3 regions of the Pseudomonas entomophila genome follow, and region 1 is predicted to be linked to each of the others. Evidence: predicted binding sites of a transcription regulator. Region 1 holds the regulator's gene; each other region holds the start of a gene.

Evidence for each region. Region 1 encodes FliA, which starts transcription of late flagellar genes. Its sites were predicted from a motif close to CTAAAGTTTNNNNNNNNNNNGCCGNTAA; they were not measured.
Region 2: IM733_RS25040 (flagellar protein MotY) is a predicted target of FliA. The motif match lies at 1,963-1,990, and genes of this name have one in related genera.
Region 3: motA (flagellar motor stator protein MotA) is a predicted target of FliA. The motif match lies at 3,590-3,617, and genes of this name have one in related genera.

Annotation. Positions count from the first base shown of each region.
Region 1 covers NZ_CP063832.1:2,574,635-2,582,705, forward strand. The annotation lists gene IM733_RS11195 (chemotaxis protein CheA) at 1-2,064, opposite strand, end outside; gene IM733_RS11200 (protein phosphatase CheZ) at 2,077-2,865, opposite strand; gene IM733_RS11205 (chemotaxis response regulator CheY) at 2,884-3,258, opposite strand; gene fliA (RNA polymerase sigma factor FliA) at 3,364-4,104, opposite strand; gene fleN (flagellar synthesis regulator FleN) at 4,101-4,934, opposite strand; gene flhF (flagellar biosynthesis protein FlhF) at 5,049-6,359, opposite strand; gene flhA (flagellar biosynthesis protein FlhA) at 6,371-8,071, opposite strand, start outside.
Region 2 covers NZ_CP063832.1:5,654,731-5,662,801, forward strand. The annotation lists gene IM733_RS25025 (peroxiredoxin) at 1-117, shown strand, start outside; gene rnt (ribonuclease T) at 179-790, opposite strand; gene pyrC (dihydroorotase) at 850-1,896, opposite strand; gene IM733_RS25040 (flagellar protein MotY) at 2,027-3,004, shown strand; gene IM733_RS25045 (argininosuccinate synthase) at 3,132-4,349, shown strand; gene IM733_RS25050 (hypothetical protein) at 4,404-4,931, opposite strand; gene IM733_RS25055 (response regulator transcription factor) at 5,303-5,929, shown strand; gene IM733_RS25060 (PA3496 family putative envelope integrity protein) at 5,976-6,152, opposite strand; gene nth (endonuclease III) at 6,257-6,895, opposite strand; gene IM733_RS25070 (NADH:quinone oxidoreductase) at 6,900-7,421, opposite strand; gene IM733_RS25075 (RnfABCDGE type electron transport complex subunit G) at 7,418-8,029, opposite strand; gene IM733_RS25080 (RnfABCDGE type electron transport complex subunit D) at 8,026-8,071, opposite strand, start outside.
Region 3 covers NZ_CP063832.1:3,769,344-3,777,414, forward strand. The annotation lists gene rsgA (small ribosomal subunit biogenesis GTPase RsgA) at 1-892, shown strand, start outside; gene IM733_RS16705 (molecular chaperone Tir) at 1,103-1,582, shown strand; gene motB (flagellar motor protein MotB) at 1,651-2,670, opposite strand; gene motA (flagellar motor stator protein MotA) at 2,674-3,525, opposite strand; gene IM733_RS16720 (HDOD domain-containing protein) at 3,656-5,191, shown strand; gene IM733_RS16725 (rhodanese-like domain-containing protein) at 5,237-6,046, shown strand; gene asd (archaetidylserine decarboxylase) at 6,056-6,919, shown strand; gene serB (phosphoserine phosphatase SerB) at 7,053-8,071, opposite strand, start outside.

The DNA.
Region 1 (8,071 bases):
CAGCTGGTCGACCACGAAGCCGATGCGCTGGGTGCCGACCGACAGGATCACCACGTGACCTTCATGCTGCTCTTCGTGCTCGTGGTCCTGGACCAACCAGCGCTTGAGGTAGAACAGCGGCAGCGCCTTGTCGCGCACGATCACCACTTCCTGGCCGTCGACCACGTTGGTGCGCGACAGGTCGAGGTGGAAGATCTCGTTGACGTTGACCAGCGGGAAGGCGAACGCCTGGTTGGCCAGCATCACCATCAGGGTCGGCATGATCGCCAGGGTCAGCGGCACCTTGATGACGATCTTCGAGCCCTGGCCCTTGGCCGAGAAGATATTGATCGAGCCGTTGAGTTGCGAAATCTTGGTTTTCACCACGTCCATGCCCACGCCACGGCCGGACACATCGGAAATCTCGGTCTTGGTCGAGAAGCCCGGGGCGAAGATCAGGTTGTAGCAGTCCGACTCGCTCAGGCGGTCGGCCGCGTCCTTGTCCATCAGGCCCTTTTCCACGGCCTTGGCGCGCAGGATACTCGGGTCCATGCCCTTGCCGTCGTCGGAGATCGACAGCAGGATATGGTCGCCTTCCTGTTCGGCGGACAACACCACCCGGCCCATGCGCGACTTGCCCGAGGCTTCGCGCTCGTCCGGCATCTCGACACCATGGTCGACGGCGTTGCGCACCAAGTGCACCAACGGGTCGGCCAGTGCCTCGACGAGGTTCTTGTCCAGGTCGGTCTCTTCGCCGACCAGCTCCAGGTTGATCTCTTTCTTCAACTGGCGCGCCAGGTCGCGAACCAGGCGCGGGAAGCGCCCGAAGACCTTCTTGATCGGCTGCATGCGGGTCTTCATGACCGCGGTCTGCAAGTCGGCGGTGACCACGTCGAGGTTGGACACGGCCTTGGACATGGCTTCGTCGCCGCTGTTGAGCCCCAGGCGCACCAAGCGGTTACGCACCAGCACCAGCTCGCCGACCATGTTCATGATTTCGTCCAGGCGCGCGGTATCGACCCGCACCGTGGTTTCCGCTTCGCTGGCGCCATGCTTTTCGGCGGCCGGTGCGGCGGCGGCACGGGCTGGCGCAGCCGGGGCGGCTGGCTTGGCGGCAACCGGTGCCGGCGCAGGTTTGACCACAGGCTTGGGCTCGACCTTGGCGGCGGCAGGCGCGGCTGTAGCTACGGCGGCAGGCGCCTCGCTGGCGACGGCGTCGCCCGAGAACTTACCCTTGCCATGCAACTGGTCCAGCAGCGCTTCGAATTCGTGCTCGCTAATGTCCTCGCCACCAGGCGCGGCCGATGCTGCGCTGGCCGCAGGCGCGGCGGCAGCCGGCAAGGCGTCCACGGCGAAGGTGCCCTTGCCGTGCAACTGGTCGAGCAGCGACTCGAATTCGTCGTCGGTGATTTCGTCGCTGGCAGGCGCGGCGGCAGGCGCCGATGCGCTCGGCGCGGCATCCGCCGAGAACTGGCCCTTGCCATGCAACTGATCGAGCAGCGATTCGAACTCGGCGTCGGTGATTTCGTCACCGCCCGCGCCGACCACTTCGCCTTGCAATTGCTCATGGACCTCGGCTTGCGCCTTGACCGCATCGAGCGAATCGAGCAGTTGCTCGAACTCGGTGTCGGTGATGTCCGGCTCGGCCTCGACCTGCGGGGCAGCTTCAACGACCGGCTCAGGGGCTTGCGCGCCACCGGGCTCGGCCAGACGCGACAGTGCCGCCAGCAGTTCCGGCGTGGCCGGGGTGATGTCCGAACGCTCGCGAACCTGGCTGAACATGCTGTTGACCGTGTCGAGGGCCTCGAGCACCACGTCCATCAGTTCCGCGTCGACCCGGCGCTCACCTTTGCGCAGGATGTCGAACACGTTCTCGGCGATATGGCAGCACTCCACCAGCTCGTTGAGCTGAAGGAAGCCGGCGCCCCCTTTTACAGTGTGGAAACCGCGGAAAATCGCATTGAGCAGGTCCGCATCATCGGGCCGGCTTTCCAGCTCGACCAGTTGCTCGGACAGTAGCTCGAGGATTTCGCCGGCTTCTACCAGGAAATCCTGAAGGATTTCTTCATCGGCGCCGAAGCTCATTAAACGTGCTCCTTAAAAACCCAGGCTGGATAGCAGATCGTCGACATCGTCCTGACCGGACACGACGTCTTCACGCTTATCGGCATGAATCTGCGGACCTTCACCCCGAGTCGGATGTTTTTCTTGATCTTTTTCAGCACGCAGCTGCTGGTGGTCATGTTCGATACCGGCAAAGCGGTCGACTTGGCTTGCCATCAGCACGAGCTTGAGCAGATTGCTTTCGACTTCGGTGACCAGCGTGGTCACCCGCTTGATCACCTGCCCGGTCAGGTCCTGATAGTCCTGGGCCAGCAGAATGTCGTTGAGATGGCCGGCGACCTTGCGATTGCCTTCGGCGCTGTGCGTCAGGAAACTGTCGACGCGCTTGACCAGCTCACGGAATTCCGGCGCCGCCACCTCGCGACGCATGAAGCGCTGCCAGTCGGCGGACAGGTCCTGGGCCTCGCTCGCGAGGTCGTTGAGCACGGGCGTGCTCTCCTCCACCAGGTCCATGGTGCGGTTGGCCGCGCCCTCGGTGAGGCGCACCACGTAGGAGAGGCGCTCGGTGGCATCGGTGATCTGCGAGACTTCCTCGGCCTGCGGCATGGCCGGGTCGATCTGGAAGCTGACGATCGCACTGTGCAGTTCACGGGTGAGCTTGCCGACTTCCTGATACAGGCCACGGTCGCGGGTCTGGTTCAGCTGGTGAATCAGCTGCACCGCCTCGCCGAACCGGCCGCGCTCGAGGCTCTCGACCAGTTCTTGGGCATGCTTCTTCAGGGTTGATTCGAACTCACCCAGAGAGTTGTTCTGTGACTCCATGGCGCCCCCTGACGTGACTCAGCCGTTGACGCGTTCGAAGATCTTCTCGATCTTTTCTTTGAGCACCTGGGCGGTGAATGGCTTGACCACATAGCCGTTGACCCCGGCCTGGGCCGCTTCGATGATCTGGTCGCGCTTGGCTTCGGCGGTCACCATCAGCACCGGCATGCCCTTGAGGCGGTCGTGTGCCCGCACCTTGCGCAGCAGGTCGATACCGGACATGCCCGGCATGTTCCAGTCGGTCACCAGGAAGTCGAAGTGGCCGTTCTCCAGCATGGGGAGCGCCGTGGTGCCATCGTCGGCTTCCTCGGTGTTGGTGAAGCCCAGGTCACGCAACAGGTTCTTGATGATCCGCCGCATTGTCGAAAAGTCGTCAACGATGAGGATTTTCATGTCTTTGTTCAATTAGACCTCCAAGCAGTCTTAAACGCGCTCGGCGCCGAGCGCGCAGTCAATCAATTCTGTACCGCTAAAAAAACGACTGCATCGAACCTGGGTTCAACGCGCCCGCCACTCACCCAACCGGCTGCGCAGACGTGCCGCGCACTGGCTGTGCAACTGGCTGACACGCGACTCGCTGACCCCCAGCACCTCGCCGATTTCCTTGAGGTTCAGCTCTTCGTCGTAGTACAGCGCCAGGACCAGACGCTCGCGCTCCGGCAGGTTGGCGATCGCATCGGCCAGGGCGGACTGGAAGCGCTCGTCCTCCAGGTCCCGCGATGGCTCCAACTGGCCGCTGGCTCCGTCCTCGTGCAACCCTTCGTGCTCGCCGTCCTGCAGCAGGTCGTCGAAACTGAACAGGCGGCTGCCCAAGGTGTCGTTCAGAATCCCGTAGTAATCATCGAGACTCAATTGGAGTTCGGCAGCAACCTCGTGATCTTTAGCGTCGCGGCCGGTTCTTGCTTCAACCGAGCGAATCGCGTCACTGACCATGCGCGTGTTGCGGTGCACCGAGCGTGGCGCCCAGTCCCCCTTGCGCACCTCGTCGAGCATGGCGCCGCGGATGCGGATGCCAGCGTAGGTTTCGAAGCTCGCGCCCTTGCTGGCGTCGTATTTGTTGGCGACTTCCAGCAGGCCGATCATGCCGGCCTGGATCAGGTCCTCGACCTGCACGTTGGCTGGCAGGCGCGCCAGCAGGTGGTAGGCGATGCGCTTGACCAACGGCGCGTAGCGTTCGACCAGCTCGTACTGGGCGTCTTTCGCCGCCTTGCTGTACATCTTGAAACCGCTCGCGTTCATAACACTGGCCCCGCACTGGTGGGCTGCACCAGACGCTCGACGAAAAACTCCAGGTGTCCGCGCGGGTTGGCAGGCAGCGGCCAGCTATCGACCTTCTGCGCAATGGCCTTGAAGGCCAGCGCGCACTTGGACCGTGGGAAGGCCTCGTAGACCGCCCGCTGCTTCTGCACCGCCTTGCGCACACATTCGTCGTAAGGCACGGCGCCGACGTATTGTAGGGCGACGTCGAGAAAGCGATCCGTGACCTTGGTCAACTTGGCAAACAGGTTGCGCCCTTCCTGCGGGCTCTGCGCCATGTTGGCCAGCACGCGGAAACGATTCATGCCGTAATCGCGGTTGAGCAGCTTGATCAGGGCGTAGGCGTCGGTGATCGAGGTGGGCTCGTCGCAGACCACCAGCAGCACCTCTTGCGCGGCGCGGACGAAACTGACTACCGAGTCACCAATACCCGCAGCGGTGTCGATCACCAACACGTCGAGGTTGTCGCCAATCTCGCTGAAGGCCTGGATCAGGCCGGCATGCTGGGCCGGCGCCAGGTGCACCATGCTCTGGGTACCGGAGGCGGCCGGCACGATGCGCACACCGCCAGGCCCCTGCAACAGCACGTCGCGCAGCTCGCAACGCCCTTCGATGACGTCGGCCAGGGTGTGCTTGGGCGTCAGGCCCAGCAGTACGTCGACATTGGCCAGGCCCAGGTCGGCGTCCAGCAGCATGACCCGGCGGCCGAGTTCGGCCAGCGCCAGGGACAGGTTCACTGAAACGTTAGTCTTGCCGACGCCACCTTTGCCACCGGTCACGGCGATCACCTGTACGGGATGCATGCTACCCATGTCTGTTCTTTACCTTGTCTCGCTTGGACCCAGGCCACATGAGGGGCTGAATGCTCGAGGCCACGGACAGGCCGGGCAACCCCATGATGTAGGTACGTTGCACAGTATTCACCCTCAACCCGCTCGCTTGCCGGGGCTGTGGTAGAGATCAGCGAACATGTCGGCCATGGCCTCTTCGCTGGGCTCGTCCTGCATCTGTACGCTTACCGCGCGACTCACCAGCTGGTGCTTGCGCGGCAATTGCAGGTCGTCAGGAATACGCGGCCCGTCGGTCAAGTAGGCCACCGGCAATTCATGACTGATAGCCAGGCTCAGCACTTCGCCGAGGCAAGCCGTTTCATCGAGCTTGGTCAGGATGCAACCGGCCAGGCCGCAGCGTTTGTAGCTGTGGTAGGCGGCGGTGAGCACCTGCTTCTGGCTGGTGGTTGCCAGCACGAGATAGTTCTTGGCGGCGATGCCGCGCCCGGCCAGCGTCTCCAACTGCATGCGCAGCGCCGGGTCGCTGGCCTGCAGGCCTGCGGTGTCGATCAGCACCACGCGCTTGCGCAGCAACGGTTCGAGGGCCTGGGCCAACGACTCGCCCGGGTCGACGTAGGTGACCGGTACGTTGAGGATACGCCCAAGGGTCTTGAGCTGCTCCTGGGCGCCGATGCGGTAGCTGTCCATGCTCACCAGCGCCAGGTTGTTCGCGCCGTACTTGAGCACATAGCGGGCGGCCAGCTTGGCCAGCGTGGTGGTCTTGCCCATGCCGGCCGGGCCGACCATGGCGATCACCCCACCCTCCTCGATCGGCTCGATCTCGGGCACTTCGATCATCCGCGCCAGGTGCGCCAGGACCATGCGCCAGGCATGGCGCGGCTCTTCGATTTCGGCCGTGAGCTCAAGCAGTTCGCGCGCCAGGCCACCGGACAGGCCCAAGCGCTGCAAGCGACGCCAGAGATTGGCCTGTTGCGGCTTGCTGCCTTGCAACTGGCTCCAGGCCAGCGAGCCCAGTTGTACTTCAAGCAGCTCGCGCAGGCCGGTCAGCTCGAAGCGCATGGCGTCGAACAGGCGCGGGTCAACCGCAGGTTGCGCTGGCGCGGCGACAGGCGCCGGCTCATCGACGTGCGGTTCGACCAGCGGCTCGGAGGCCGTCAGCGACTGGCCAGCGAACAGTTGGCGATTACCCTCGCCCAGCTCGCTGCGGTCATTGATCTGCGCCTGGGCGGTGACGATACGCGACTGCGTCTTGCGCAGCTCGTCCTCGAGCTCGGCATTGGGTACGCGTGGCGCCAGGGCGGACAGCTTGTAGTCCAGCGCGGCCGTCAGTTCGACACCGCCGGCGATGCGCCGGTTGCCGATGATGGCGGCGTCGGAGCCGAGCTCATCCCGGACCAGCTTCATGGCCTGACGCATATCGGCGGCGAAAAAACGCTTAACTTGCATAACCCACTACCTCAGCCATTTGGGCCCACGGTGGCAACGATGGTGACTTGCTTGTTGTCAGGTATTTCCTGATACGCCAAAACATGCAAATTCGGTACAGCCAGGCGGCCGAAGCGCGACAGCATGGCTCGGATCGGGCCGGCCACCAGGAGGATGGCCGGCTGGCCCTGCATTTCCTGACGCTGGGCTGCCTCGATCAACGAACGCTGAAGCTTTTCGGCCATGCTGGGTTCAAGAAGAACACCATCTTCCTGACCCTGCCCGGCCCTTTGCAGACTATTGAGCAAGATCTGTTCCAACCTTGGCTCAAGGGTGATCACAGGCAGCTCGGACTCAACGCCGACAATGCTTTGCACGATAGCGCGACACAATCCGACCCGCACCACCGCCACCAGCGCGGCGGTATCTTGACTCTTCATCGGGTTGTTGGCGATGGCTTCGGCAATGCTGCGGATGTCACGCACCGGCACCTGCTCGGCGAGCAGCGCCTGAAGGACCTTGAGCAGCCCCGACAAGGAAATGACACCCGGCACCACCTCTTCAGCCAGTTTCGGCGAGACCTTGGCCAGCACCTGAAGCAGTTGCTGGACCTCTTCGTGACCGATCAGCTCGTGGCAGTGCTTCTGCAGGATCTGGTTCAAGTGCGTGGCGACCACGGTACTGGCGTCCACCACCGTATAGCCCAGCGACTGCGCCTGCGCACGCTGGGCAATGTCGATCCATACCGCTTCCAGGCCGAACGCCGGATCGCGGGCGGCAATACCATTGAGCGTGCCGAACACCTGCCCAGGGTTGATCGCCAGCTCGCGATCCGGGTAGATCTCCGCCTCGGCGAGGATCACGCCCATCAGCGTCAGGCGGTAGGCGCTGGGCTGCAGGTCGAGGTTGTCACGGATGTGCACGGTAGGCATGAGGAAGCCCAAGTCTTGCGAGAGCTTCTTGCGCACCCCCTTGATCCGCGCCAAGAGTTGGCCACCCTGGTTGCGGTCGACCAGTGGGATCAGGCGATAGCCGACTTCCAGGCCGATCATGTCGATGGGAGTGACGTCATCCCAGCCCAGCTCCTTGGTTTCCAGCGCCCGCTGCGGCGATGGCAGCAGGTCTTGCTGGCGCTGCAACTCCTGCTCGGCTTCGACCTTGGCCTTCTGCTGCTTCTTCCACACCAGGTAGGCGCCACCGGCAGCCAGCAGGCCAAGGCTGAGGAAGGCGATGTGCGGCATGCCCGGCACCAGGCCCATGACGATCATCAGGCCGGCGGACACCGCCAGCGCCTTGGGCGAATCGAACATCTGCCGGTTGATCAGCTTGCCCATGTCCTCGGAGCCCGAGGCACGGGTAACCATGATCGCGGCGGCGGTGGACAGCAACAGTGATGGCAATTGCGCCACCAAACCGTCACCGATGGTCAACAGGGCGTACACCTTGCCGGCATCGGCAAAGGACATGTTGTGCTGCAGCATGCCGATGAGCATGCCACCGATCAGGTTGATGAACAGGATCAGCAGGCCGGCGATGGCGTCACCACGGACGAACTTGCTGGCACCGTCCATCGAGCCGTAGAACTCAGCCTCCTGGGCGACTTCGGCACGACGTGACTTGGCCTGGGCCTGGTCGATCAGGCCGGCATTGAGGTCGGCGTCGATGGCCATCTGCTTGCCGGGCATCGCGTCGAGGGTGAAGCGCGCGCTCACTTCTGAGATACGCCCGGCACC
Region 2 (8,071 bases), 2.7 Mb from region 1:
TTCCATGAAGAGCACGGTGAAGTCTGCCCGGCCAACTGGAAGAAAGGCGACAAGGGCATGAATGCTTCGCCGGAAGGTGTCGCGGCTTACCTGAGCGAGAACGCTGGCAAGCTGTAATTGCCACGCGAATAAAAAAACCGGCCTTCGTGGCCGGTTTTTTTTGTTTCAAGCTGTCAGCTCAATCGTTGAAATCGCGCCAACCGCCCATCTCTTTCCAGCGATTGACGATGCCGCAGAACAGCTCGGCGGTCTTCTCGGTGTCGTAGCGTGCCGAGTGTGCCTCGCGGCCATCGAAGTCGATGTCAGCGCTCTGGCAAGCTCGTGCCAGCACGGTCTGGCCGTAGGCGAGGCCGGCGAGCGTGGCCGTGTCGAAGCTGGAGAACGGGTGGAACGGGTTACGCTTGATATCGTTGCGCGCCACCGCGGCGTTAAGGAAGCCGAGGTCGAAGCTGCTGTTGTGCCCGACCAGAATCGCCCGCTTGCAGCCGTTGGCTTTCAAGGCCTTGCGCACGCCGCGGAAGATTTCGGTGAGCGCGCTTTCCTCGCTCACTGCCATGCGCAGCGGGTGGTCCAGCTTGATGCCGGTGAACTCCAGCGCGGCCGCTTCGATGTTGGCCCCTTCGAACGGTTCGACCCGGTAGAAATAGGTGTGCTCGGGGAACAGGAAGCCTTTCTCGTCCATACCGATGGTCACGGCGGCGATTTCCAGCAGCGCGTCGGTGGCACTGTTGAAACCGCCGGTCTCGACATCGACTACTACCGGCAGGTAACCGCGGAAGCGCTCGGCCATGGGGTGGCGCGAGCCGCTGCTGACCTGGCTGTCCTGGTCGTCTTCGTAGAGGTCTTCGCTCACGCGTTGTCCTCCAGCAGGCGCCAGCGCAGCTTTTCACCTGCACGCAACGGAATCACGGTGTTGTCACCAAACGGCAGGCTGTCCGGCGCGGTCCACTCGTCACGCACCAAGGTGATTGTGTCGGTGTTGCGCGGCAGGCCGTAGAAGTCCGGGCCGTGCTTGCTGGCGAAGCCTTCGAGCTTCTCAAGCGCGTTGCGCTGCTCGAACGCCTCGGCGTACAGCTCGATGGCGGCATAGGCGGTATAGCAACCGGCGCAGCCGCAGGCGGCTTCCTTGGCGTGCTTGGCGTGGGGTGCCGAGTCGGTACCGAGGAAGAACTTCGGATTGCCGCTGGTGGCGGCATCCAGCAGTGCGACCTGGTGAGTGTTGCGCTTCAGGATGGGCAGGCAATAGAAGTGTGGACGGATGCCACCGACCAGCATGTGGTTGCGGTTGTACAGCAGGTGTTGAGCGGTGATGGTTGCGCCGACATTGGCCGAGGCCTCGGTGACGAACTGTGCGGCATCGGCGGTGGTAATGTGCTCGAACACCACTTTCAGCGTGGGGAAACGCTCCACCAGGCGGCGCATGTGCTCGTCGATGAAGCGCTTCTCGCGGTCGAATACGTCAATCTCGCTACGGGTCACTTCACCGTGTACCAGCAGTGGCATACCAACTTCTGCCAGTGCCTCTATGGCCGGGAAGATGTTGTCGATGCTGGTCACGCCTGAATCGGAGTTGGTGGTGGCACCGGCCGGGTACAGTTTGGCGGCGTAGACGATGCCACTGGCCTTGGCCGCGCGGATATCCTCGGGGCTGGTGCGGTCGGTAAGATAGAGCACCATCAGCGGTTCGAAGCGGCTGCCGGCCGGGCGAGCGGTGAGGATGCGCTCGCGGTAGGCGCCGGCTTCAATGGCATTGCGAACTGGCGATACGAGATTGGGCATGATGATAGCGCGGGCGAAGGTGCGCGCCACGTCGCCGACGGTATGTTGCAGCACGGCACCATCGCGCAGATGGATGTGCCAGTCGTCGGGGCGCAGGAGGGTCAGGCGATCGGACATTGGGAATACCAGGCGGGTCGAACTCAGAAGCCAATCGTACCGGAAAACCCTTGTTCAAGCACGGCTATCAAGTTTTCCGACGAGCGACCGATAGCCTTGAGGTAAGCCGTCAGAATCTGTGGAGCCGCCCGTGCGCCAGCGTTACCTAGCCCTGTTCACCCTCGTCGCCAGCTTGCCGGCCGGGGCCCTGACCTTCCAGACTCGCGTGGAGAACGTCGCCTGGAAAGTCGAGGGTGACCAGTTCGAGTGTCGCCTGATCCAGCCGATCGACGGTTTCGGCAGCGGTGAGTTCGTGCGCCGCGCTGGCGAGCAGCCGACCTTCCAGTTGCGTTCGGACAGCAATGTGCTGGGTGCCGGCTCCGCCACCCTGCTGGCGGCGGCGGCACCCTGGCAACCGGGGCGTGGCGACGTGAACCTTGGCGCTGTGCGCATGGCCCGCACCGGGGTGTTGTTTACCTCGTCACAGGGCCAGGCCAGTCGTTTGATCAATGGCCTGCTCGATGGGCGCAGCACGGTGGTGCGCAACTATACCGGCGAAGGTGGGCGGCCGATGGAAGTGCACGTGCTACCTGTGAGTTTCACCAAGGCATATGGTGACTACCAGGCATGCGCCGCGAAACTGTTGCCGATGAACTTCGACCAGATCCGCCAGACCCAGGTCGGCTTCCCTGGCGCAGGTATCGAGCTCGACGCCTCGGGGCGTGCGCGCCTGGACGTGATCCTCGATTACCTGAAGGCCGACCCTTCGGTCAACCATATCGAGCTCGACGGCCATTCCGACAACAGCGGCAATCGCCTGACCAACCGCGACACCTCCCGCCGGCGCGCCCTGGCCGTGGCCGAGTACCTGAAGGCCCATGGTGTGCCGGATGATCAGATCACCGTGCGCTTCCATGGCGAGCGCTACCCACTGGCCAAGAACAACAGTGCCGCCAACCGTGCGCGCAACCGCCGAGTGAATATCCAGCTCGACCGTGTGACCCCGGTGGAGAAACCCGTGGAAAAGCCCGCCGCACCTGTGGTTCCGGCCGCGGCCGCGCCGATTCCGGCCGCTCCTTCGGCTCCTGCCGCAGCGCCCGCGAAACCTGTGCCCGCAACCAAGGCCTGAGTGCGACCACGGGTCGCGCCCTCGACAGTTCCTGTCGCTTTGTCGTCACAAGCTGTCGCCCCATTGTAAATTTTTCGGCAAGGCCGGTAGAATCACGCCTTTCCGTACAATCCCGTGGAGTGATGGCATGGCGGACGTAAAAAAGGTCGTATTGGCGTATTCCGGCGGCCTTGATACTTCGGTGATTCTCAAGTGGCTGCAGGACACCTACAACTGTGAAGTGGTGACCTTCACCGCTGACCTGGGGCAGGGCGAGGAGGTCGAACCGGCCCGCGCCAAGGCCCAGGCGATGGGCGTGAAAGAAATCTACATCGATGACCTGCGCGAAGAGTTCGTGCGTGACTTCGTTTTCCCGATGTTTCGCGCCAACACCGTCTACGAGGGCGAGTACCTGCTGGGTACCTCCATCGCCCGTCCGCTGATTGCCAAGCGTCTGATCGAGATCGCCAACGAAACCGGTGCCGACGCCATTTCCCACGGTGCGACCGGCAAGGGTAACGACCAGGTGCGTTTCGAGTTGGGCGCTTACGCGCTCAAGCCTGGTGTCAAGGTTATCGCCCCGTGGCGCGAGTGGGACTTGCTGTCCCGCGAGAAACTGATGGACTACGCCGAGAAGCACGGCATCCCGATCGAGCGCCACGGCAAGAAGAAATCGCCGTACTCGATGGACGCCAACCTGCTGCACATCTCCTACGAAGGTGGCGTCCTGGAAGATACCTGGACCGAGCACGAGGAGGACATGTGGCGTTGGAGCGTCTCGCCGGAAAACGCTCCGGACCAGGCCACCTACATCGAGCTGACCTATCGCAATGGTGACATCGTCGCCATCGACGGCGTCGAGAAGTCGCCTGCCACCGTGCTTGCCGACCTGAACCGCATCGGCGGTGCCAATGGCATCGGCCGCCTGGACATCGTCGAGAACCGTTACGTCGGCATGAAGTCTCGTGGCTGCTACGAGACCCCGGGCGGCACCATCATGCTCAAGGCCCACCGCGCCATCGAGTCGATCACCCTGGACCGCGAAGTCGCTCACCTGAAGGATGAGCTGATGCCGAAGTACGCCAGCCTGATCTACACCGGCTACTGGTGGAGCCCCGAGCGCCTGATGTTGCAGCAGATGATCGACGCCTCGCAGGTCAATGTGAACGGTGTCGTCCGCCTGAAGCTGTACAAGGGCAACGTCACTGTTGTAGGCCGCAAATCCGACGATTCGTTGTTCGATGCCAACATTGCGACTTTCGAGGAAGATGGTGGCGCCTACAACCAGGCTGACGCAGCAGGTTTCATCAAGTTGAATGCACTGCGCATGCGGATCGCGGCCAACAAGGGGCGTTCGCTGCTCTGAGTCTGGATGGTGATGAAAAAACCCGGCCTTGCCGGGTTTTTTATTGCCTGTCGCTCAGGGAGGGTGATGATTGTTCGGTGGAGTTTCGACATTGCCCTGCATGGGGCTGACCGTGAACTGGATGCATGTGCGTGTATCGAGGTTGTACAGCGTCCAGCGCCGGGTCGCTCGATGCGGGCGATTGATCAGGCGCAGTACCTGGTTCTCGATCAGCTTGCGGCTGTCCGGACCGGAGATTGCGATGACCATGGGTTCTTCGTTTGAATCAAGTGACTTCTCGGCAATGGTTCGTGGCGCCAAGCTCTCGGGAGGTGTGCTGGAGATCTGGGAGGGCGATGTTTTGTCTGGGGGGGCGCAGGGCGCTGGCGCAGCGTGCTTGTTGGGGGCGAACAACGTATTGCTGTTGAAGTTGAGCGTCAGGAAAAACAATACAGTCAGAAAAAAAGGAAACCCCACCAGGAACCATGTGTAGATGGTCTGACTGCTTTCGCTCAGGAATGGCAGCGAAGCCAGTGCCGAGGCTTCGATGACACCGGCGAACACGGCGATGAGGGCCAGTGGACTGATTGATTCTTGACTCATGATAAGTGCCTGCGACGGGTATAGCTCATCAGTAGCCTGTTTGACGCCACAGGATAAGCCGGTGTTGTTTCCTTGTGAGGAAAACCGACTTATCGAGTGATGGGCTCGAATATTCTGCGCAAGGCGTTGAAGTTTCCTGCACAGAATGTAAATGATTTGCGATTTTATCCAGGTCGCGCCAATGCTATTTTTTTAATGCTGCAACCTGCAAGGCCCCGGCCTCGATTATCGGGGAGCGTGTAGGAAATTTCCTTTAACTGAGTAAGTAGTTTCTTTGAATGTCTCTGCCAAGGAAACCGTTGCATAAAGCGTTGCGATGTTCGGTTATGGTGGAGTGTCGTAATTAAAAATAACGAAACAATGGATATCGCATGAACAAAGTGCTGATCGTGGATGATCACCCGGTCATTCGCCTGGCGGTACGCATGCTGATGGAGCGGCATGGTTACGAGGTGGTGGCGGAAACCGATAACGGTGTGGATGCCTTGCAACTGACGCGAGAGCATCTACCCGATATTGTCATTCTGGATATTGGAATTCCCAAGCTCGATGGGCTGGAAGTCGTCGCCCGGGTAACCCTGGTCAGTCCTGCGAGCAAGGTGCTGGTACTGACCTCTCAGGCACCGGGGCATTTCTCGATGCGCTGCATGCAGGCAGGCGCCGCTGGTTATGTCTGCAAGCAGCAAGACCTGACAGAGTTGCTCAGTGCGATCAAGGCTGTGCTGTCAGGCTACAGTTACTTCCCCAATCAGGCGTTGCACAAGGGCAGGACCGGGGTGGGCGGCGGAACGGAAGTAGAGATGGTCGAACGTCTCTCTGGCAGGGAGATGATGGTGTTGCAACAACTGGCGCGCGGCAAGAGCAACAAGGATATCGCCGACAGCATGTTCCTCAGTAACAAGACGGTGAGTACCTACAAGACGCGTTTGTTACTCAAGCTCAATGCACGGTCTCTGGTGGATCTCATCGAGCTGGCCCAGCGTCACGGTCTGGCCTGAATGCCGAAGAAAAAGCCTCCGTTCGGGAGGCTTTTTCTTGACTGTGCTACAGGTCGTAGTCGAAGTCGGCCAATTGCTTCTGCAGGCGTCGTTCTTCCAGCATGTTGTCAATGGTGCGGCGCTTGCTGAGGTTGGTCTTGGCCGGTTCGGCCTGTGGTTCCACGTCCTCGTCCGCGCTCTGGAAATCTTCGTCGATAGCCAAGTCTTCTTTATCGGTGCTCATGCGTCACTCCAAGCCAAAGGGCCCTTGGCCGTCCTTATAGCGGGAATCACGAAGCGGGTAAAAAAGATTTTTTCAATCGTATTCAGCAGTTTTTACCTATCGTCTCAATCGTCCGAAGTCTTGTGCTTGTATTCGCAAAGGTCCTCGATACGGCAACTGCCGCAGCGGGGCTTGCGGGCCTGGCAAACGTAGCGCCCGTGCAGGATCAACCAGTGGTGGGCGTCGAGTAGATAGTCTTTGGGGACGAACTTGAGCAGCTTCTTCTCTACTTCCAGCACGGTCTTGCCGGGGGCAATGCCCGTGCGATTGCTGACGCGGAAAATGTGCGTGTCGACTGCCATGGCCAATTGGCGGAAAGCGGTGTTGAGCACGACGTTTGCGGTTTTGCGCCCCACCCCGGGCAAGGCTTCGAGTGCTTCACGGGTCTGCGGCACTTCACCATCGTGGTGTTCGACCAGCAGGCGGCAGGTCTCGATGACATTCTTCGCCTTGCTGTTATAGAGCCCGATGGTCTTGATGTAGTCACTCAACCCCTCCACGCCAAGCGCGTGAATGGCTTGAGGGGTATTGGCCACGGGGAACAGGCGCGCGGTAGCCTTGTTGACGCCCACATCGGTGGCCTGGGCCGAGAGGATGACGGCGATCAGCAGTTCGAAAGGTGTTGAATAAGCCAGTTCGGTCTTGGGGTCAGGATTGTCTTCATGCAGCCTGCGAAAGATCTCCAGGCGTTTGGCGGCATTCATGGGGTCAAAGGGTTCCTTGACGACGGGGTGAGGTAGGCGGGCGCAGGTGATTGTACAAGCCCAGCAGCAGGCCGAGCAGTAGAAGGGCGCCAGGGGCGAGCTGGGCAATATGCAGCCCCAGCCAGTCATTTGCCAGCTGGCGGCAGGTGGCCAGTACCAGGCAAGTTAGTAACAGCCCGCACAGGTTCATCAGCAATGGGCGCCAGCGGCCCGTGGCGGGTAGCCGCAGGTCAATGATGAGGCACGGCAAGGCCAGGAGCGTCGGGTAGTAATCCAGGGTCAACGCCAGGGGCAGAGCCCAGGCGCGTAACCCCAGTTGCAGGCAGGTCGCCAGGGATGCCGCCAGCATGAGGCTCGCATACAGGCGCGGCAGCGGGGCGAGAACGTTGCGTAGCGGGGCCATCAAGCCTTGGTGAAGGCTCACCAGCAACAGGCTGCAAACGGCTATGGCCGCACCCTGCACGATTGTCCCGGTCGCGCCGATCAGGGGGGGCAGGCCGGCAATCAGCAACCAATATCTGTTCATCGGCGGTCCTCGCTGCTCAGCAGTGGCTTATGCTCGTCGAAGTAGCGCAACGCATCCTGAATGGCGTCGATCACGGCGCGTGAGGTCACCGTCGCTCCGGCCAGTTGGTCGAATGCACCCAGATCGCGCTTCAGCGCCCAGGCCTGTTCGGGAGGGGCGTCACGTCGACTACCGATAAACTGGTCGAGCCAGTGCGATGTAGGGTTGGCCAACTGGTCGCCCAGGCCGGGGCTTTCTTGCTGCTGGAGGACCCGAACGCCGATCAGCCGGCCTTGTGCATCAATAGCAATGGCCAACTCGATCGGCCCACCATAGCCCTGCAGCCCACTGCGCAGTACGACAGCTGCCGGCTTGCCGGCACGCGTTGCGCGGTAGCCGGCAAGCAGGCGGCTGTGGCGCAAGGTCGTGTCTGCCAGCTTAAGCGGGGCCAGCAATGGCTGGTTGTCATAGCTGCCCTGTGGTAGCACCGCCAACCACTGGCGCTCCTGCAACTGGCGCTCGGCTTGAGCAATACTGTCGGCGGTCCAGTGTCGCCAGGCCAGGCTGAGGCCCACGCTTAGCCCGGCGACCGCAATCAACACGAGGGTCGTGCGCACGCGAGCGTTCATGCGTGCACCTGTTCTCGACGCTCAGCCCAACGATCCAGACCT
Region 3 (8,071 bases), 1.2 Mb from region 1:
CCTGGTGATCGCCCACTTCGGCGTGCAAGTCGAGGTCGAGGCCCAGGACGGCGAGGCTGCCGGGCAAGTCTTCCGTTGCCACCTGCGCGCCAACCTGCCGGCGCTGGTCACCGGCGACCGCGTGGTGTGGCGCGCCGGCAATCAGGGCATCGGCGTGATCGTCGCGCAGATGCCCCGCACCACCGAACTGTGCCGGCCAAACAACCACGGCCAGCTCAAGCCGGTGGCGGCCAACGTCGACCTGATCGTCATCGTCTTCGCCCCGGCCCCCGAGCCGCACCCCAACCTGATCGACCGCTACCTGGTGGCCGCCGAGCATGCCGGCATTCGCCCGCTGCTGCTGCTCAACAAGGCCGACCTGATCAACGAAGAGAATGCGCCGACCCTCAACGCCATGCTGGAGGTGTACCGCAACCTCGGCTATCCGTTGCTGGAAGTCTCCGCCCATCAGGGCGACGGCATGCAGCGCCTGCAACAAACGCTGGACGGCCATATCAGCGTGTTCGTCGGCCAGTCGGGCGTGGGCAAGTCGTCGCTGGTCAACAGCCTGCTGCCCGACGCCGGCACCCGTGTCGGCGACCTGTCGGAATGGTCGGGCCAAGGCACGCACACCACCACAACCGCGCGGCTATACCACTTCCCAAACGGTGGCGACCTGATCGACTCGCCAGGCATCCGCGAGTTCGGCCTGGGCCATGTCAGCCGTGACGACGTGGAAGATGGCTTCATCGAGTTCCGTGACCTGATCGGCAACTGCCGATTCCGCGATTGCAAACATGACCGCGAACCGGGTTGTGCGTTGCTCAAAGCACTGGAAGGCGGACAGGTCTCGCAACAGCGCATGAACAGCTACCGCTCGATCATTGCCAGCCTGCCAGAAGATAGCTATTGAGGCTTTTCTGTAGGACGCCTTACCGAGAGCCGTAGGACGGCTCTCGTTTTCCCGTCATCCCTTGTTGATCGCCCGACCTTTCACTGATTGTTCCGCTCAGGACCCGTCGCCAACCCGCGGCGCCCCTGCACGGTTCAAGGAAGGTCACACAATGACAAGATCAGCACGCTACCCGCACTGCGCCTCCCTCCCACAAGGAGAACAGGACTGATGCCGGTCTTCATCAGCTACCCCCACGGCGCCCGCCTGGACGCCTTCATCCTCAACGAGCGCATGCTGCTCGAAGGCATTCCCACCCAACTGGTACTGTTCGATTGCAATGGGCAGACCCTCGACGACCTGCATGGCAACTTTTGCCAGCAATTGAGCGATGCCACCCACTGGATCGGGGTCGTTTCCGACAACAATGGTGAAGATTGGTGGACCGCCTGGCTGCTGGGGGCCGCGTCCATTACCAGCCGGCGAATAAGCTTCTACCACACGGGTGAGGGGAGCCCGCCGGAACGATTGGGCAAATGGCCGGTGATGCGCGAACGCAGCCATATCGATCTGTTTGTATTGGCGTATCACGATGAACAGACGTTCGGGCGGGGAATGGCGTCGTCCACGGGACGAAGGGGGTTCAGCGATCGGGACAATGCCGACTTCTTTCATGCCGATCTCAAGGCCAAGATCCGGCGGGGGTTCTGAGTTTTAGCGCCACGCGGCAGGAGCGGGTTTACCCGCTCCCACAAGGGCCGCAAAGCGGCCCTTATCGATTACTGGCCCTTGGCCTCGTCCATCTTCAACACACCATCCTCGAAGATGTTCAGCTTCTGACGCAGCTCGCGCGGCTGCATCGGCTCCTGCGCGGCTTCGCCCGCAGCACCAGGTGCCGCGGGCGCTGCGGCACCTGGTGCTGCACTGGCAGGCGGCGCGTCCGGCGTGCCTTGCTCGCCTTCGATGTTGCGCTGAGCCTTCTTGGTCAACACGATGATATCGATGCGCCGGTTGACTGGGTTGAACGGATTCTCCCGATCGAACAGCGACGACGAGGCATAACCCACCACCCGGGCCACTTGGCCGTCCGGGTAGCCACCGGCCACCAGCGCGCGACGCGCGGCGTTGGCGCGGTTGGCCGACAGTTCCCAGTTGCCGAAGTCGCCGGTGCCGGCATACGGCTTGGCGTCGGTGTGGCCGCTGATGCTGATCTTGTTCGGCACCGCCTTGATGGTGTCGGCCATGGCCAGCAGGATGTCTTCGAAGTACGGCTGCAGGCGCGCGCTGCCCAGGTCGAACATTGGCCGATTCTCGGCGTCCATGATCTGGATGCGCAGGCCGTCCTGGGTGATCTCGAACAGGATCTGGTCCTTGAACTTCTGCAGCTGCGGGTTTTCCTCGACTTTGTTCTGCAACTCCTGCAGCAGCAGTTCCAGGCGCTCGCGCTCGACCTGCTCGGCCATGGTCTCGACCTGGTCCTTGTCCAGCTGGATGCTGGTATCAGGCGTTGGTTCTGACTTGGTTTCCGGGTTGATGGTCTTTTCCGGAGCCAGCTGCGGCGAACCACCCAGGTCAATGATGTACGGCGTGCCGCTCTCGGAGAAGCCGATCGGGTCCTTGAAATAGCCGGCGATGGCGATCTTCTGCTCGGGCGTGGCAGTGGACAGCAGCCACAGCACGAGGAAGAACGCCATCATCGCCGTGGCGAAGTCGGCGAAGGCGATCTTCCAGGCGCCGCCGTGGTGGCCGTCGCCAAAGCGCTTGACGCGCTTGACGATGATGGGCTGATTGTTCTCCATGGCTTAGCGACCGCGTACTGCTTGTTCCAGCTCGGCGAAGCTCGGGCGGTGCCCCGGGTACAGCACCTTGCGGCCGAACTCGACCGCCAGCGACGGCGGCATGCCGGAAGCCGAAGCCACCAGCGAGGCCTTGATCGCCTCGTAGACGTTCAGTTCTTCTTTCGCATCGTGGCGCAGGGCGTTGGCCAACGGGCCGAAGAAGCCATAGGCGGCAAGAATACCGAAGAAGGTACCGACCAGTGCCGCGCCCACGTGCAGGCCGATGGACTTCTGGTCGCCGTCACCCAACGAGGCCATGGTCACCACAATGCCCAGTACCGCCGCGACGATACCGAAGCCAGGCATACCGTCAGCGATACCGGTCACCGCGTGGGACGGGTGCTCCAGCTCTTCCTTCATGCTCAGCAGCTCCATGTCGAACAGGCCTTCGAGTTCATGGGGCGCCATGTTGCCGGTGGACATGATGCGCAGGTAGTCGCAAATGAACGCGGTCATGCGCTCATCGCCCATTACTGCGGGGTACTTGGCGAAGATCGGGCTGGCCGCCGGGTCCTCGATGTCGCCCTCGATGGCCATCATGCCTTCACGGCGGCTCTTGTTGAGGATTTCGTACACCAGGCCCAGCACTTCGAGATAGAAGGTGTGGGTGAAGCGGGTGCCGAACATCTTCAGCGACTTCTTGATCACATGCATGGTCATGTGACCAGGGTTGGCCTGGAGGAACGCACCGAAGGCCGCGCCGCCGATGATCAGCACCTCGAACGGTTGGATCAGTGCCGCGATCTTGCCGTGGGAAAGCACGTAGCCGCCGAGCACGCTCGCGAATACGACGATGATGCCGATAATTTTAGCCATAAGTTGAAAGCACTTGCTGTCGTGGTCAGGGTAAGGGGCGGGAGCTTGAAAACTCTTCTTCTACTTATCGGCAGAACTGCGCCAGACTATAGCCACTCAATGCGAAAAGCCAGTTCGGACTGATGTCAATATGCCAATTGAAACCAAGGTGCCAAGTCGGGCCCCGTCGAGTCTAGAGGCCTGGGTAAAGCTGCTCGACGGGATTCGCGTACCGATTCCGAAAGACAGCCACGACCGTGTGCTCCAGGCCATCAACGACAACCGCCGCTCCCTGCGCGACATCGCCGAACTGATGCAGGACAGCCCCGCGCTGGTGCTCTGCGTGATGCGCGAAGCCAATCACCCGGCCAATGCCAGCCAGGCGGAACCCGCCGAAAGCCTGGAAATCGCCCTCAACCGCCTGGGCCTGGCGCGCACCAGCCAGTTGCTGGCCCGCCTGCCCGCCGTGCCGGATGACGAAATCCCACCGGTGCTGCGCCAGTTCCTGCTGATCAGCCAGCACGCCACCCAGCAGGCCAATGGCCTGTTCGCCAGCCGCCTTGCACGCCTGTGGCAGGAAATCCACTGGGGCAGCCTGCTGTTCCTCTCGCCGCTTTGGCCGTTGGCCCTGGCCTACCCCAATCTGCTCGATACCTGGGAGCTGCGAGTTATCCACAAGGGGGAGAACGCCGGCGAGGTCGAGCAGGAATTGTTCGGCGTGCGCATCATGCAACTGTGCCAGGCCATGGCCCAGCACTGGCGGTTGCCCGAGTGGGTGACCCAGGGGTACCGCCTGCTGATGGACGAACGCGAACAACTGGCGCAGGTGCTGAGCATCGCCCGCGAGCAGGATCCACTGGTCCAGCAGCAACGCCTGGACGAGGAGCCGGCCTTGCGCCGCTGGTTCAACCAGCCCCCCAATACCGTGCTGCTGGCCAACGGCCTGGCCCTGGCCGCCCAGGTTGGCTGGGACAACCCCCACCTGCTGCGCTGGCAGTTGCTCACTGCGCTCTATCTGCAAACCACGCTGGACGACGTCCAGCAGCAGGTCCACCAGCAGGCTGCGGCCAGTGCCCGTCATCACGCGCAGCATGCCCTGTTCCATCCGGCCGAGGCGCTGATATGGCCCTGGCACCAGCGCCGCCCGCACCCGGACATGCTCACCCCGCCGCCGCCCGCGCATCAGGATCTCGAACGCTGGCGCAAGCTGTGCGCCGAACTGCTGGCCCAGCCGAGCCCGTTCAGCAACGCCGTGCACCTCGCCACCCAGGCCTGCGAAGCCCTGCTGGCCTGCGGCATGCAGCGCGTGATGCTGCTGGTGCTGGACAAGCCCAATGAGTGCCTGCGCGTACAGCAGTTGGCTGGTCTGCCCAAGGAGGCTGCCGGGCAGGTCCTTCCATTGGCCGGGAGCAAATTGCTGCAGCGCCTGCTGAGCCAAGCCACGCAACTGCGCCTGACCCCCGAGAACCACGCGCAGTTCGCAGCACTGATGCCCGCGCCACTGCGCGCCTTCTTCAAGGGCGAGCACCTGCTGCTGCGCTCGCTGGCAGTCAATGGCCAACCCTTGATGCTGATGGTCGCCGACCAAGGTGGCAAGCCCTTGGCCGATGTCGGCGTACAGGCTTTCGGCAAGACCGCACAGTGCGTGGAACGTGCCCTGGCCACCTTTGGCGCCCGCCATTCATAGCTGCCTTGCGCTACAATCGCCCTCTTTCCACCCTGGAGATCGTGGATGACTGATTTTTCCGGCTTGCCCCTGGTGATCGAGCCTGCGGACCTGCTACCGCGCCTGGCTTCGCCACAGCTGATCCTGGTCGACCTGACCAGCGTCAACCGCTATGGCAGTGGGCATATCCCCGGGGCCCGCTTCGTCGACCCGAAACGTACCCAACTGGGCCAGCCGCCGGCTCCCGGCCTGCTGCCGGCCCATACCGACCTGGAAAAGCTGTTCGGTGAGCTCGGCCACCGCGACGATGCGGTCTACGTGGTCTACGACGACGAGGGTGGCGGCTGGGCCGGGCGCTTCATCTGGCTGCTCGACGTGATCGGTCACAAGGGCTACCACTATCTCAACGGTGGTATCCAGGCCTGGCCGGCAGACAAGCTCTCCACCGAGGCACCTGAAATCGCCGGCGGCCCGGTGAGCCTACGGCAGCATGCCGAACCCACCGCCACCCGTGAATATCTGCAGAGCCGCCTGGGGGCCACCGACCTGGCGATCTGGGATGCCCGTGCACCTGGGGAGTACCGTGGCGAGAAAGTCCTGGCGGCCAGAGGCGGACACATTCCTGGCGCGATCAACTTCGAGTGGACCGCCGGCATGGACCTCAACGACCATCTGCGTATCCGCAAGGACATCAAGCAAGTACTCGAGCAGTTGGGCATCACCCCGGACAAGGAAGTGATCACCCATTGCCAGACTCACCACCGCTCCGGCTTCACCTACCTTGTGGCAAAGCACCTCGGCTATCCACGGGTCAAGGGTTATGCCGGTTCCTGGGGCGAATGGGGCAACCACCCTGACACGCCCGTAGAAGTTTAAGGACGCTCAATGAAATCCCGTTTGTTCATCATCAGCCAGTACCTGCTGCCGCATCACCTGCTGTCGCGCCTGGCCGGCTGTGTCGCCGAGTGCCGCGCGCGCTGGTTCAAGAATGCTTTCACCGCCTGGTTCGCCAAGCGCTACCAGGTGAACATGTCCGAGGCGCTGGTCGAAGACCTCAGCGCCTACGAGCACTTCAACGCCTTCTTCACCCGCGCCCTCAAGCCGGGTGCCCGCCCGCTGGACGAAACCCCTGGCGCAATCCTCTGCCCGGCCGATGGCGCCGTCAGCCAGCTCGGCCCCATCGAGCACGGCCGTATTTTCCAGGCCAAGGGCCATGGTTTCAGCGCCCTGGAACTGCTGGGTGGCGATCCGGCCCTGGCCGCGCCGTTCATGGGCGGCGAGTTCGCCACCATCTACCTGTCGCCCAAGGACTACCACCGCGTGCACATGCCGCTGGCCGGTACCCTGCGCGAGATGGTCTACGTGCCTGGCCGACTTTTCTCGGTCAACCAGACCACCGCCGAAAACGTACCGGAGCTGTTCGCCCGCAACGAACGCGTGGTCTGCCTGTTTGACACCGAACGCGGCCCGATGGCCGTGGTATTGGTGGGCGCGATGATCGTCGCCTCGATTGAAACGGTCTGGGCTGGCTTGGTCACCCCACCGAAGCGTGAACTGAAGACCTTCCGCTACGACGAAGCCAGCCGTGCACCGATCCATCTGGAAAAAGGCGCCGAACTGGGTCGTTTCAAGCTGGGTTCCACCGCCATCGTGCTGTTCGGGCCCGAGCAGGTGAAGTGGGCCGAGAGCCTCGGTGCTGGTTCCCCGGTACGCATGGGTGAGCTGCTGGCAGTGCCTGCCCAGGCCTGAACCTAGCACCATGCAAAAGGCCCTGCACATGCAGGGCCTTTTCACTTGTACTGTTCGCCGGCAAGCCGGCTCCTACGGGAGTATTACGAAACCCGTAGGAGCCGGCTTGCCGGCGAACCAGGCGATGCAGTCTTCAACCGCGCGCTTCGCGATCACGCACGCCTAGAAGGTACAGCACGCCGTCCAGGCCCAGGGTGGAGATCGCCTGCTTGGCCGACTGGCGTACCAGCGGCTTGGCGCGGAAGGCCACGCCCAAGCCGGCCTGGGAGAGCATCGGCAGGTCATTGGCACCATCGCCGACAGCGATGGTCTGCTCGAGCTGCAGGCCCTCCTCACTGGCCAGTTGCTGCAGCAGGTCGGCCTTGCGCTGGGCGTCGACGATCGGCTCGACGGCCACGCCGGTCACCTTGCCATCGACCACTTCCAGTTCATTGGCGAACACATAGTCGATGCCCAGACGCGCCTGCACCTGCTTGGCGAAGTAGGTGAAACCGCCCGAGAGGATCGCGGTCTTGTAGCCCAGGCGCTTGAGCTCGGCGAACAGGTGCTCGGCACCTTCGGTCAGGCGCAGGGAAGCCCCGATCTGGTCGAGCGCGCCTACGTCCAGCCCCTTGAGCAGCGCCATGCGCTCCTTGAAGCTGGCACGGAAATCCAGCTCGCCACGCATGGCACGCTCGGTAATCGCCGCCACCTGCTCACCGACGCCCGCAGCCTTGGCCAGCTCGTCGATCACTTCGGCCTCGATCAGCGTGGAGTCCATGTCGAACACCGCCAGGCGACGGTTGCGACGGAACAGATCATCGCGCTGGAAGGCGATGTCGATGTTCAGTTCCTCGGACAGGGCAAAGAAATCGGCGCGCAGGGCCTGGGCATCGCTGGCCTCGCCACGCACGGAAATCTCCAGCGCGGACTTGCCCTTCTCGGTCGGTGCACCCAGTGCCACGCGGGCGGACAGGCGCTCGATGCGCTCGATGGTCAGGCCATACTGGCTGATGATCGCGCTGACCCGCTGCAACTGCTGCGCGGTGACACGGCGGCTGAGCAGGGTGACGATATGGCGCGCCTCGCCCTGGCTGTCGGCCCAATGCTGGTAGTCGGCCTCGGAGATCGGTGTGTAACGGGCCTGCAGGTTCAGCTCATGGGCCTTGGACT